One region of the Pseudomonas sp. GL_093 genome, then DNA from elsewhere that is predicted to be linked to it. Evidence: predicted binding sites of a transcription regulator. Region 1 holds the regulator's gene; the other holds the start of a gene.
What was found. The regulator sigma-54, encoded in region 1, starts transcription at its own class of promoters, with help from an activator protein. The targets are predictions, from matches to a motif close to ANTGGCATNNANNTTGCTNT.
Positions count from the first base shown of each region.

Region 2: AC3IUE_RS27790 (pilin) is a predicted target of sigma-54. The motif match lies at 1,700-1,719, and genes of this name have one in related genera.

Region 1 is NZ_CM174448.1:1,004,035-1,008,090, forward strand. Features, by position in the region: gene AC3IUE_RS04375 (HPr family phosphocarrier protein) at 1-214, opposite strand, end outside; gene rapZ (RNase adapter RapZ) at 230-1,087, opposite strand; gene ptsN (PTS IIA-like nitrogen regulatory protein PtsN) at 1,090-1,554, opposite strand; gene hpf (ribosome hibernation-promoting factor, HPF/YfiA family) at 1,567-1,875, opposite strand; gene AC3IUE_RS04395 (RNA polymerase factor sigma-54) at 1,950-3,443, opposite strand; gene lptB (LPS export ABC transporter ATP-binding protein) at 3,628-4,056, opposite strand, start outside.
Region 2 is NZ_CM174448.1:6,029,494-6,033,549, forward strand. Features, by position in the region: gene AC3IUE_RS27780 (DUF2845 domain-containing protein) at 1-290, shown strand, start outside; gene AC3IUE_RS27785 (BON domain-containing protein) at 579-935, opposite strand; gene AC3IUE_RS27790 (pilin) at 1,249-1,653, opposite strand; gene pilB (type IV-A pilus assembly ATPase PilB) at 1,879-3,579, shown strand; gene AC3IUE_RS27800 (type II secretion system F family protein) at 3,582-4,056, shown strand, end outside.

The sequences.
Region 1 (4,056 bases):
CCTGTTCACCTTCGGTGCTCAGGTGGATTTTGGTGCCCTTGCCCGCAGCGAGCATCATCATTGCCATGATGCTTTTTCCGTCGACCGTGGATTCCGGCGTGCGTCCTACTCTGATCGTGCAATCCTTGAACTCACCGGCGACGCCAACGAATTTTGCAGAAGCGCGGGCATGCAGGCCCAGCTTGTTGATGATTTCAATTTCCAGAGCAGGCATCGCGGTGTGAATCCTTTAGCTGAGGTCGCGGTGGCGAACCTGGACGTTCTTCAGGGATTTTTGCAGGGCCTGGCCCAGACGTTCGGTCAGGTAGACGGAGCGGTGATGGCCGCCGGTGCAACCAATGGCAATGGTGACATAAGCGCGGTTGCTGGCGGCAAAGCGTGGTAGCCACTTGAACAAGTAGGTGGATATGTCCTGGAACATCTCTTCGACGTCCGGCTGTGCCGCCAGGTACTCGGCAACCGGTTGGTCGAGCCCGGACTGATCGCGCAACTCTGGCTTCCAGTAAGGGTTCGGCAGGCAGCGCACGTCGAACACCAGATCAGCGTCCACCGGCATGCCACGCTTGAAGCCGAAAGACTCCACCAGGAACGCCGTACCGGGTTCCGGCTGGTTCAGCAGGCGCAGCTTGATGGTGTCTCGCAGCTGATACAGGTTCAGGTTGGTGGTGTTTACTTTGAGATCGGCGAGGTCGGCAATCGGCCCGAGCAGGGCGGTCTCATCGTCGATGGCTTCGGCCAGCGAGCGATTGGCATTGCTTAGCGGGTGACGACGGCGGGTTTCCGAGAAACGTTTAAGCAAGGTTTCTTCGTCGGCGTCCAGATAAAGCACATCACACTGGATATGCCGGCTGCGCACTTCTTCCAGTAGTTCGGGAAACCGCGACAGGTGACTCGGCAAGTTGCGCGCATCGATGGATACGGCAACCAGCGGTTGTGCCAGTTCGGTGTGAATCAACGCGCGTTCGGCCAGTTCCGGCAGCAGGCCGGCGGGCAGGTTGTCGATGCAGTAGTAGCCGTTGTCCTCGAGAACATCGAGTGCGGTACTTTTACCTGAGCCGGAGCGGCCACTGACGATGATCAAGCGCATGATTAATGACCGTTTTGCTCGTCCAGGACAACCTGATACAAGGCTTCATTGCTCGGGGCGCTGCGCAGTTTTTCGCGCACTTCCTTGCGGTCGAGCATGCTGGCGATCTGGCGCAGTAACTCCAGGTGCGCATCGGTAGCGGCTTCCGGGACCAGCAGAATGAACAGCAGGTCAACCGGGGCACCGTCGATGGCGTCGAAATCAATGGGTGCATCAAGGTGCATCAGGGCGCTGATGGGCGAGGTGCAGCCCTTCAGGCGGCAGTGGGGAATGGCGATGCCGTTGCCAAAACCGGTTGAGCCGAGTTTTTCACGGGCAATCAGAGCCTCGAAGACATCTTGCATCTCCAGATCCGGCACTTCTTTGTGGATAAGGTTGGCAATTTGCTCAAGGGCTTTCTTTTTACTGCCGCCCGGCACGTTCACGAGGGAACGGCCGGGGGTCAGGATGCTTTCAAGTCGGATCATGGGTTGGGAGTGTTAACGACCGGTCGCGCCCTGGAGGAGGCTTTGGGTCTTTTCCTTATGCTTTTTGAGTTGTTTATCCAGCTTGTCGGTCAGTGCGTCGATCGCCGCGTACATATCGGTATGCTCCGCGTTTGCGACCACTTCATTGCCGGGAATATGCAGCGTGGCTTCGATTTTCTGCTTGAGCTTTTCGACCGTCATCGTGACTTGCACGTTGGTGATTTTGTCGAAATGCCTCTCTAATCGTTCGAGTTTTTCGCCGATGTAGGTGCGAAGAGGTTCGGTCACTTCCAGTTGGTGTCCACTGATGTTGACTTGCATACAGCTTCTCCTTCGTTGCCAGTGCATAAAGCGGCAGGCAGAAATGCCTGCCACTGGAACGCTGTGGCGTGGCTCTACATCAACCGCTTACGTTCGCTCGAAGGCGCGATCCCGAGGGATTCGCGGTACTTGGCGACGGTGCGGCGAGCCACCTGAATGCCTTGTGCCTCCAGTAAACCAGCGATCTTGCTGTCACTCAACGGCTTTTTCTGATTTTCCGCGGCAACCAGTTTTTTGATGATCGCGCGGATCGCCGTCGACGAGCATTCACCGCCCTCGGAGGTGCTGACGTGGCTGGAGAAAAAGTATTTCAGTTCATATATGCCCCGAGGGGTATGCATGAATTTCTGCGTGGTCACCCGTGAAATCGTCGACTCGTGCATGCCCACCGCTTCGGCGATGTCATGCAGGACCAGCGGTTTCATGGCTTCGTCGCCGTATTCAAGAAAACCGCGCTGATGCTCGACGATCTGAGTGGCTACTTTCATCAGGGTTTCGTTGCGGCTTTGCAGGCTCTTGATGAACCAGCGGGCCTCTTGCAACTGATTGCGCATGAAGGTGTTGTCGGCGCTGGTGTCGGCGCGGCGCACGAAACCGGCGTATTGAGCGTTGACCCGCAGTCGTGGCACGGATTCCTGGTTCAGCTCGACCAGCCAGCGCTCGTTGTCCTTGCGTACGATCACGTCGGGAACGACGTATTCGGCTTCGCTGGACTCGATCTGCGAGCCTGGGCGCGGGTTGAGGCTCTGCACCAGTTCAATCACTTGGCGCAGTTCGTCTTCCTTGAGCTTCATGCGACGCATCAGCTGGCTGTAATCGCGGCTGCCGAGCAGGTCGATGTAATCGCTGACCAGGCGTTTGGCCTCGACCAGCCAAGGCGTCTTGGCGGGCAACTGACGCAATTGCAGCAGCAGGCATTCGCCCAGGTTGCGGGCACCGATGCCAGCGGGTTCGAATTGCTGGATGCGGTGCAGGACGGCTTCGATTTCGTCCAGTTCGATGTCCAGTTCCGGGTCGAAGGCTTCGAGAATCTCCTCGAGGGTTTCGTCCAGGTAGCCCTGATTGTTGATGCAGTCGATCAGGGTCACGGCGATCAGGCGATCAGTGTCGGACATCGGTGCCAGATTCAGTTGCCACAGCAGGTGGCTTTGCAGGCTTTCGCCGGCCGATGTACGGGTGGTGAAGTCCCACTCGTCATCATCGTTGCTGGGCAGGCTGCTGGCGCTGGTCTGGTAGACGTCTTCCCACGCAGTATCGACGGGCAGTTCGTTGGGGATGCGTTCGTTCCAGTCGCCTTCCTCGAGGTTATCAACCGTCGGGGCGGTTTCCTGGTAGGAGGGTTCCTGAATGTCGACGTTGGGTTGCTGTTCGGCTTTGTCGGCCAAGGGGTCGGCGTTATCGAAGTCGTCGCCTTCTTCCTGGCGTTCGAGCATCGGATTGGACTCCAGGGCCTCCTGGATTTCCTGTTGCAGGTCCAGGGTCGACAATTGGAGCAGGCGGATGGCCTGTTGCAGCTGCGGTGTCATCGTCAGCTGCTGGCCCATTCTCAAGACTAGCGATGGTTTCATGGCAGGGGCTTAACACCTTATTCGCCGGCGCACATGCGCCATCCACTACAGGGCGCCGGAGCGCCAAACATAAGCAAATTATATGCCCGAAACTGCAGCGTTTGCCTAGAGCGCTGTAACAATAAAAAAATGTTGATTTTTTATCGAGACAAGCGCCCGGGCAACCAGCCAGACACCTCAGTGCTTACAGGCGGAACTCATGGCCCAGATACACTTCCTTGACCAGGTCGTTGGCCAGGATGGTGGCAGAGTCACCTTCGGCGATCAGCTGGCCATCGTTGACGATGTAGGCGGTTTCGCAGATATCCAGGGTTTCACGGACGTTGTGGTCAGTGATCAGCACACCAATGCCCTTGGCCTTGAGGTGATAGATGATCTGTTTGATGTCGCCCACCGAAATCGGGTCCACGCCGGCGAACGGTTCGTCGAGCAGGATGAATTTCGGGTTGGTGGCCAGTGCCCGGGCTATTTCCACACGGCGGCGTTCACCACCGGACAGGCTCATCCCGAGGTTGTCGCGGATATGGCTGATATGGAATTCCTGCAGCAGGCTTTCCAGCTCTTTGCGACGACCGGCCTTGTCGAGTTCCTTGCGGGTCTCGAGGATCGCCAT
Region 2 (4,056 bases), 2.0 Mb from region 1:
CGAAATGGCTGATGAGCCTGGCTCTGGCAATGGCTGCCTGTCAGGCCTCGGCGGCGGATACCCTGCGCTGCGGCAGCCAATTGGTCAGTGTCGGGGACAGGTCCAGCGAAGTGCTGCAGAAATGCGGTGAACCGGTCAGCCGTGATCTGTTGGGCTACAAGCGCAGCGCTAACCGACGGGAAGAGTTTCAAGTCGAGGAATGGACCTACGGACCCAACGGCGGGATGTACCAGTATCTGCGCTTTGAAGGTAATCGTTTGAAGCAGATCACCAGCAAGCGCGGTAACTGAGTCCCCCACAATCTTATGTAGACCCCAGTCAAATGTGGGAGCGAGCTTGCTCGCGATAGCGGTCTTTCATTCAACAAAGGTGTCGAATGTTAGCCAGCAATCGCGAGCAAGCTCGCTCCCACATTTTGTTTTGCGTCGCTCACAAATAGAACAGGCCCCTGACACGAATGTCCGGGGCCTGTAATGGCCACATCCTTATGGCCTTTCGCATGAACTCTCCTGGGGCGGCAGACGTATTGCTCGGCCCGTCTGCCGCGCCTTCTCCCAGTCCAGGCGAGAAGTCTTGCCTTACTCGGCTTTCAGGCCGTCAGCGGAGACCGCTTTGACGCCTTTGATTTTCTTGGTGATCGCCACAGCGGTGGCTTTCTGAGCGTCAGTCACCGCAACGGTGGACGACAGGGACACGACGCCTTTATTGGTTTCGACTTTGATGTCGGTGCCAGGAATGCCTTTCTCGGTTACCAGGTCACTTTTAACTTTGGTAGTAATCCAGGTATCGGAAGTAGCTTCTTTGGCTTTGGTGACTTCACCCGCCGCCAGAGTCATCGGAGCCTGGGTGGCTTGGGTGGTCTGTGCAAATGCGACGTTGGCCATGGTCAGGGTCAACGCGGTAGCAGTAGCGGCAGCGATAGCGAACTTCTTCATACGAGTAACTCCTGTTTTTCATAAAGTCTGCTGCGTGTCTTGTCAGCAGGGTTACTGGAGATAGTGCGAACGCTGTGCCAAGTTTGAGACAGGCAATAACTCCATATAAATCAATATGTTATGAAAATTGCTAATTTTCGGAATCATGCAAATTGCATGACTTTGATTTTTTCTACATGCAAGTTGCGGGTTTTGGGCATGGGCCTAAGGCCATGAATTATCGGGTTTTTTGTACTTGAGTCTGATACGCACTTCAAAAAATGCCCCTGTCTGTCGACAGAGGCACTTCAAACCGCTTTAACCGCGTTACAAATTACGGGTGTGTGCAACCTGCTGGCGCGAAATCGGCACCGACGCTGGTGGCGCATGACCAACCATTAACGGGGTCTCGAGTCAGAGTCACAGTCGCACCAGCAATAATCGCTGGCGGGGTTTTCACTGTGCAGAGAATGCCTGTACCGCCAGCAACGGCAGTAATCGTGCAATTCTGCGAATTGGCGGCATTTGGAGCAAAAGTGGCTACAGTCGGGGCCGCAGTACCCGAGTTGACCGCGTCCTCAAAATTCACCTTGAGCGCCGAAATTTCGGCTGCACCCGCCGTCATCTTCGCCCGCGCCTGATACTTCGAGTAAGCCGGAATGGCAAACGTCGCCAGAATCCCGATGATCGCCACCACGATCAACAGCTCGATAAGCGTAAAACCTTTCTGAGTATTCATAGACAAGCTCCATGCATGAGTCGAAATCTCATGATCTGAACTAGCCGCAGCACAGCCCATGCCAAACCCTTCGCCCCGTGTTGGCGGGGCGTGCGATCGACAAAAAACCTTTTCCTACCCCCAGAATCCGCACTATCTGACACTTTTTGTCACCTGAACGCCGCTGGTTTGGTTCCTCCGCTTGACTAGGCTATAAGTCATGAACTGTCTGCGCTTGGAATCCCAATGAATGACATCGCCCTTAGCGGTCTGGCCAAGCAATTGGTCCTGGCCGAGCTGCTCACTGACAAAAGCGCGCAACAGGCGTATCAGCAAGCCCAACGCAACAAAATCTCCCTGGTCAGTTATCTGGTGCAGAACAAACTGGTGAAGAGTCGCCAGGTCGCCGAGATCGCTTCGGAGCACTTCGGCATGACGCTGCTTGATCTCAGTTGCCTGGACAAGGAAACACAACCCAAAGGGCTGGTCAGCGAGAAACTGGTCCGTCAGCACCACGCCCTGCCCCTCTGGCGGCGCGGCAACAAGTTGTTCGTGGGCGTTTCCGACCCGACCAATCATCAAGCCATCAATGACATCCAGTTCAGCACTGGGCTGAATACCGAAGCCATCCTGGTGGAGGAAGACAAGCTCAGCGACGCCATCGAGAAATTCTTCGATACCCAAGGCACCGGCCTGGAAGACATGGCCGACGTTGACCTCGATGGTGTGGACATCGAGTCAATCGATGACAACAAGCAAGACGCCATCGCCGGCCAGGATGCCGATGACGCACCCGTGGTGCGCTTCGTCCACAAGATGTTGCTCGACGCGATCAAGAGCGGCTCTTCCGACCTGCATTTCGAGCCCTACGAAAAAACCTACCGCGTGAGGATGCGCACCGACGGCATGCTGCGTGAAGTCGCCAAGCCGCCGATTCAACTGGCCAACCGCATCGCCTCGCGACTGAAAGTCATGGCCAGCCTCGACATCTCCGAACGGCGCCGGCCCCAGGACGGGCGGATCAAGATGCGCCTGTCGAAGAGCAAATCCATCGACTTTCGGGTCAATACCCTGCCGACCCTTTGGGGCGAGAAAGTGGTGATCCGGATCCTCGACCCATCCAGCGCCCAAATGGGCATCGACGCCCTCGGCTATGAGCCCGACCAGAAAGACCTGTACATGGCCGCACTCAAGCAGCCACAGGGGATGATTCTGGTGACCGGGCCCACCGGCTCGGGCAAGACCGTGTCGCTCTACACCGGGCTGAACATTCTCAACACCGTGGACATCAACATCTCCACCGCCGAAGACCCGGTGGAGATCAACATGGAAGGCATCAACCAGGTCAACGTCAATCCCAAGCAGGGAATGGACTTCGCCCAAGCGTTGCGCTCGTTTTTGCGTCAGGACCCGGACGTGATTATGGTCGGCGAAATCCGCGACCTCGAAACCGCCGAAATCGCCATCAAAGCCGCCCAGACCGGTCACCTGGTGCTGTCGACCCTGCACACCAACAGCGCCGCCGAAACCCTGACTCGCCTGCACAACATGGGCATTCCGGGTTTCAACATTGCCACCTCGATCAGCCTGATCATTGCCCAGCGCCTGGCGCGCAAGCTATGCAGCCATTGCAAGAAACCCATCGAGATTCCCCGGGAGGCGCTGCTCAAGGAAGGCTTCCCCGAGGAACGGATCGGCTCATTTACGATCTATGAGCCAGTCGGTTGCGATCACTGCAACAACGGTTACAAAGGGCGAGTCGGGATTTATGAAGTGGTGAAAAATACCCCGGACCTGCAACGGCTGATCATGGCCGAAGGCAACTCACTGGAAATCGACATCCAGATGCGTAAGGACGGTTTCAATGACCTGCGTACGTCGGGCCTGCTCAAGGCCATGCAAGGCATCACCAGCCTTGAAGAAATCAACCGGGTCACCAAGGACTGAATATGGCGGTCAAAGCAGCAAAAATCAGCGTCTATGCCTGGGAAGGCACGGACCGCAAAGGCACCAAAATGACCGGCGAGTTGAGCGGTCAGAATCCGGCGTTGATCAAGGCCCAATTGCGCAAGCAGGGCATCACCCCCGGCAAGGTACGCAAGAAGTCCACCTCGATTTTCAACATGGGCAAGCGCATCAAGGCGCAGGACATTGCCCTGTTCACCCGGCAAATGGCGACCATGATGAAAGCCGGTGTACCGCTGTTGCAGTCCTTCGACATCATCGGTGAAGGCTTTGATAACCCGGCCATGCGCACACTGGTAGACGAGGTAAAACAGGAAGTCGCGGCGGGTAACAGCTTCGCCGCCTCCCTGCGCAAAAAGCCTCAGTATTTCGATGAGCTGTACTGCAACCTGGTCGATGCCGGCGAGCAGGCCGGTGCCCTCGATACCCTGCTGGATAGAGTGGCGACCTATAAGGAAA